Regions from separate parts of the Labilibaculum manganireducens genome, predicted to be linked through region 1. Evidence: riboswitches for the same ligand, from Rfam matches in the RefSeq annotation. Region 1 holds a riboswitch; the other holds the start of a gene.
What was found. Region 1 has a riboswitch for cobalamin ahead of ACHZAX_RS07065 (ABC transporter substrate-binding protein). Riboswitches for the same ligand answer to the same signal wherever they lie in the genome.
Positions count from the first base shown of each region.

Region 2: another riboswitch for cobalamin. It lies ahead of ACHZAX_RS09690 (carboxypeptidase-like regulatory domain-containing protein); the one in region 1 lies ahead of ACHZAX_RS07065 (ABC transporter substrate-binding protein).

Region 1 is NZ_CAXXEE010000003.1:1,833,426-1,836,640, reverse strand. Features, by position in the region: gene ACHZAX_RS07070 (iron ABC transporter permease) at 1-819, opposite strand, end outside; gene ACHZAX_RS07065 (ABC transporter substrate-binding protein) at 827-2,008, opposite strand; cobalamin riboswitch at 2,097-2,302, opposite strand; gene ACHZAX_RS07060 (TIM barrel protein) at 2,457-3,215, opposite strand, start outside.
Region 2 is NZ_CAXXEE010000003.1:2,518,915-2,522,129, forward strand. Features, by position in the region: gene ACHZAX_RS09685 (TonB-dependent receptor) at 1-1,165, opposite strand, end outside; gene ACHZAX_RS09690 (carboxypeptidase-like regulatory domain-containing protein) at 1,168-1,365, opposite strand; cobalamin riboswitch at 1,501-1,713, opposite strand; cobalamin riboswitch at 2,019-2,203, shown strand; gene ACHZAX_RS09695 (hypothetical protein) at 2,332-2,472, shown strand; gene ACHZAX_RS09700 (putative transporter) at 2,747-3,215, shown strand, end outside.

The DNA of each region.
Region 1 (3,215 bases):
AACAAAAGCAATAGGGCCAGTAAATGCGGTTAATGTTCCGGCAATTAATGCCGTACTAATAATAACGGCTATACGAGTCTTATTAACTGATATTCCAACTCCCCGCGCATAATTCTCGCCCAACAAAAGTGCGTCCAATGGTTTTATCAGAAAAAAAGCAATGATCAAACCACTAAAAACAATGGGTACCATTACTTTCATTTCGGTCCATGTAACACCTGCCAAGCTGCCAAAAGTCCATACGATAAAACTTTGTATTTGCTCCGGATCGCTAAAATATTGCAGAATATTTACCACAGCACCGGTAATACTTCCAAACATGATTCCGATAATCAGCAGTGAAACACTATCTGATATTTTAAGAGAGGCCAAAGCAACCAGCATGAATACCAATGATGCACCAACAACAGCTGCAACCACCAATGCCCAACTACCTAAAAAAGCCGAAATAACTCCAAAAGCAACCGGCATTAAAGCTGATGCCATTACCATTAAAGCAACTCCCAAACTTGCCCCGGAACTAATTCCCAAAACGTAAGGTCCGGCCAATGGATTTCTGAAAAGTGTCTGCATCATTAAGCCTGTAACCGATAATCCGGCTCCAACAAAAATGGCAGTTAAAGCTTTCGGTAAACGAAAATTTAAAATGATGTAGTTCCATGAGTTTTTCACATCAGCACCATATAGTATTGCAAACACCTTTTTAAAAGGAATATTTACACTTCCGAATATCAAATCCAACAGGAAAACGCCACAAATGAGAAGGAACAGTATCCCAAATACGAGCGAAAACAATCTTCCATTTTTATTCAACAGCATAGCTCTCCTATTTCAATTGTTGATAGTAATACAGTTCATAATTTGGCAGCAATTCGGGATGTAAAATCTTAATCACATCTTTAAACACAACATCGGGTTGCATTACACCTGACTCAAACCAATCGTTGGCGCCGCTATCTTTCATTCTTTTGGTAGAACAAAAAACATGAGCTGTTTTATATGATCGAAATAAGGTGTAACGCTCATCCATATTTTTCATATCCTCCAAAGTTCTGCATTGTCCGGGGCCAAACCAAATATCTGCTTCTCCCTGCTTATCGAAAACAACCTCAAAACTTAATGGCATACTGCCACTGGTGCTATCAGAAAACCAACAATAATCTGCCTTTCCGTCGCGAAGGAATTGCGCTAAGTAGCTTTGTCCGCCAGGCATATACCAAATGCCTTTAAAATTATAGCCCGAAAGAATGCTTGGTTTACTCTCCACATTTTCCACCAACTTTTTCAAATCATTGTATCTCTTTTCTACAGCATTAAAATGTTTTTCAGCCTCGGCCTCCTCATTAAAAAAAGCTGCAATAAATTTTGCCCATTCAGCACGTGCCAAGGGAGAAGTTTCCATCCACTCTATATTATAAGCAACCGGCAAACCTGCTTTCATTAATTTAGTTTCCTTGTCGGTGATGTTCATAAAACCGGCAACCATTACCAATTCAGGATCCAGCTCAACAATTTTCTCGAAATTCAGACTTTCCGAATGACCTACTGCTTGTATCGTTCCATTCTGAGCCTTTTTATCCAACTCCTCATCGTAAATACGATCGCGCAAAGAAACTGCAACAATTCGATCCTGAACGTTTAAGAACTTTAAAATTCCGATTTGAGTACTCGATAGCGCGGCAATACTCCTTACAGGAACCTCTACCAACAAACCATCAGCAGGGACCTGAATATCCATTTTTTCCCCACGATTCTTCAAATAATATTTTTGGAAAATTTTGCCTTCGTTCCAAGGATCCCAAACAATCAATTCTTTTAAGCCATTGGCAAGAAGTTTAATTTGAAAGCCTTTGGCGTACTTTAATTGAGATTGATGATAAAAAGATGAATCGACAGCTGAATTATCAGCTTGTTTTTCTTTCTTTTTTGGATCGCCGGATTGACAGGAAACAGTACCCAATAACAGAATCAGGAGTAATGCCCAACAGCTTGATTTTAATAAATTCATTTTCTTCCACAATAATTGTGGGGATAGCAGACAAGAAAATACAATTACTACAATTATACCTTCGTTACTCAGTTCCCCGAAGTTACGAAACAGTTCAATTTATTAGGCAGGTCTTCTGGCTTTACCCAATTCTAACGCCTTCCCATGCAAAACTACATTCACATAGTGGCTGATTTGTCAGAACTTATCAATGAAAAATCATTGAGGGCTTACAGCTGCGGGGACAGCTCCGGTATTGCACCGGATTCCCATTTTAATTCTCAAAAGAGAGAAACCCAATTCCTGCAAATCTATGGAATATTTCGGAAAAAGAAGAGGTTTTAAAAAAGCAATCAGGAATAACTGTCGTACAAAAACAAAAAGACTGAATCGTATTGAACGAAACAGTCTTTATTATAAGGTGCAGAAATGTGGAAAATACAATTTAAAGCCACCTCGTTGTATTTCACTAACGTAAAGCATTCATCTGAACATCCAGTTTCTCTGAATATTCCTTGATATCCTTTGTAATGAATTCATGAATTACAGTTTCAGGTTCAATCTCATAAATTATTTCTTTTACACGCTTACTCGTAAATGGTAAATGCTGATCAATCTGCAAAACATGATTACGTGCTGTAGTATATTTCTCTGTATGATTTAAGTCTGACCATCCTGTTGGTAAACCATTCATAACCTGTTTCGTTTGATATTCTCCTGATAAACTCAAATTCAAATGCAGACTCTTAATTTTCGCCTGAATATCTTTCGACAATCGTGATATCCGATCCAAAACAAAATCAATGGCCTCATCCTCACATCTCAATGCAATATTCGTATTCATTAAATGTCCCGTATCCAAAAGTAGATTCCAATTTGAAAAATCCAATCGGGATGCAAAATCATCGGCCTCAGCCGGAAACAAAAAATCCAGACCCGGCCACCACAAATTCTCGATGGCTAATGTAACCGGAGGCTCTCCATCACCAAATTCCTGAGCCGTTCTGTTCAGCATTTCTGCTAACTCCTTCATTACCTCAGTGCTTTTATAGTTAAAATCCCGCGTAAAAGCGTGTTCCAATTCTACATGTGCTGCGTGTATAACAGCATGAGATGGTTGAAAATGTGCTGCGTATTCCCACAATTTCTTCTGAGAAGTAATCATTTCTGCAGCATTCTTACCTCCGCAGCAAAACTGCAGATGCTCTGCTGACATATTAGGAAAATA
Region 2 (3,215 bases), 690 kb from region 1:
AAGCATCTTCTTTGGCATTTACCAACCGACCTTCCGATTTCAGGCTTTCGTTTACGTATTCGCCACCCAATGTAAATTGATGCGTCTTTTTTAGACTAAAAACGTATTTTAGATTTACATCTTCGCGTTTTTGATCCGTATTAAGAACTTTTTCTCTTATTGAATGAAGGGTTTTCCCTGATTTTGAAGATATATCATTCTGATTGTACTTGTAATAGTATTTAAATTGATCAGAATTAAAATCTAAAGCGATGTAGTCCTTCTTATTAATTAGGTACTTGGCTCCTGCCGAATAAGAAAAATCGTTGTAGTAATAACCATATTTTTTTACTGTAATTGGCTGCAATACATCTTTCTCGTATTTCGATCCCATTGCATATACGCTTAGTTTATTGGTTGCGGCAAAATCAAAGCGCTGACTGATGGCGTAATCCTCGAAGGCATTCACTTGTTTAGCATCTGTAACAACAAGTACATCATCCGATGGATCATCATTATCCATATCATCGTCAATTTCGAACTTGCTTAGCTGCCACCCGTCCGATTCCTTTCTTGAATAAGTTGTAAGAGATGAAAAACGTCCTAAATTCAAACCTACTTTGTTGAAGTACTGTCTGTTTCCATGTTCACTTAATCGGGAATTGCTTTCAGCGTAGATTTTTCGTTTCGATTTTTTGGTTATCACATTAATTACACCTGCAATGGCTTCCGATCCATACAATGATGAAGATGCACCTTTAACCACTTCAATTCGTTCAATATTATCAGGATTAATGCGGTTGATGTCATTCTGGCCTCCAACATCTCCGTACATTCTTTTTCCATCAACAAGTACCAAAATGTAATCATTGCTTAATCCGTTTAACTGCATAAAAGCCCCCATACTGCCCGGACTAAAATCAAATGATGGACTAATTCCAGTCATTAAATCATCAAATCCCGATGCCGAAACAGCCTTCACCATCTTGCTGCTGATTAGTTCGGTTTGAACGGGAGCACTTTTTAAATGATGCGGTGTACCGGTACCTGTAACTACCACTTCGCCCAATTCTCTCTCGGATTTATTCAACTGAAAATCAAGAGCATTTGCTCCTTCCTTAATTTCTATAATTTCTTTTTTTCTTCCATATCCCGAATAGGAAACAACAATTTCGTACTCTCCCACCTTTAAGTTTCGAAACGAATAATACCATCGCTGTTGGTAGCGGCTCCTATGGTTGTTCCATGGAAATAAACGTTGGCACCAATTAAAGGATTTGTCCCGTCCTTTTCTGTGACTGCTCCGGACAATGTCCCCACTTGAGCAACTAAACTCTGACTTACCAATATAAAAAGGCCAATCAGAATGTAATTTTTAAACTGCATGATCGTTTTGTTTTTTAAATTTTAAAACATCACATCTTGCTGCCAAATGTTTACACAAACAAAGAAATTGGAATAATAAATACTGAACACGCGCGTAAGTTCAATACATATACTTCGATTCCCGGAAGCAAAATGTTCTTTAGTTACGACTTGGCAGGTCTCCTGACTTATCTCAGTTTTTACAGCCTTCCCCCCATTTCTGAGAGTGGCTTGCGGTGTAAAAACCATATTTTGCACATGGCAAAATGAGATTTACAGTAGCGGGTACTGTTCCGGATTTTCACCGGATTCCCTTTTCATTCCCTCAGACGATAGCCTGAGCAGAACACCAAAATCGATGCAAATGTATTATATATATTTAAGATATCGCATTCGGGGCAAACAAACCAGAAGTGTTTCACAGCATAGATATGCAAGTTAACGCGAATAAGTAACACAGCCTACAGCTCCCATTACAAGCCAATTAAGGCTTTAATATTTTAATCAACATCCCAGAGAATCAAGTTAACTTCAGCAATTGATTACTTGTAAAATCCATACCTCTGTAAACGATCAGTTTCTTTACTTCTCTCCTTTTTATGTCCGTAAAATCAAATTGATTCAACTTAAAGGAAATTTAAATTTGTTTTTTAGATACTTTTTTTAATAACTTTGCTTCCGAAAATAATTAAGATACCCCGTAAAAAGGGTTTAATAGGGAATCACGTTAAAATCGTGAGCTGACGCGCAACTGTAATTCCAATACAGTTTGCAACATCAAGCCACTGTTCCAATATCAGGAATGGGAAGGCGTTGCAAATGGAAAAGCCAGGAGACCTGTCTTATTTAATTAGATTGATGCTTTCGCGACATAAAGCTAAAAATCAGGACTCGCTGGTGAATTAAAAGTTCCTTTTTAATTTTATTATTCCTGTTTTTTATTGATTGACGCAAAGCATACAGTTTTACCATTTAAAATGTATTGTTATGCAAAAAGTAAGCAGCACTCCTCGCGAAATGGAGAAAGCAGTAAAGACCGAACACAACATGTATTTTGGCTTTGCAACTAATTATTCCGGAAAAAATATTCACTTCCCATTTCAAAAAGTTTATAAGATTCCTTATTGATTCCTGACTAGCCTCTAAATCAATAAAATTGAGCCGGCACTTTCATTTGCCAATTCATAATATCCTGACTTCGTATCAAGATAGATGGGAGTTCCGGCTCTTTTCATATGATTATAATTTGTTTTTAAGTTGCCATATGGAACTTACCATGCTGAGATAATCATCTCTCTGTGTGTCAAAATCGCTTTGACATGGACGTTTCATATCCCTTTATTTCTCACTAAAAAATGATCTTCTTCTGAGATCATATCGTTTAAAACACCAATAATTCAACATGAACATTATAGAACTATTAACTACACCAGGAACAGCATCTACAATTGTCATCATTTGTTTGGCCGCTGTTTTAGGTATTCTATTTGGAAAACTATCGTTTCTCAGAATTAAACTTGGCATTGCAGGCATACTGTTTTCCGGTCTGTTAATTGGGCATTTGGGTGCTGCAACCGATGCTCACGTATTGCACTTCATTAAAGAGTTTGGCTTAATTCTATTTGTGTATTCAATTGGTTTAGAGGTAGGTCCCCGCTTTATCACTTCGCTTAAAAATAATGGATTAAAGATTAACCTGCTCGCTTCAGGAATTGTTATTTCAGGTTTCTTTATTGCAGTTACCATAAAATTTATTTTCGATGTTCCCACTTCCGTGATCACCGGAATTATGTGCGGAGCTGTAACCAATACTCCCAGTTTAGGTGCTGCTCAGCAAACCATTGGCGATGTTATGGGCGCAAGCGAAAATA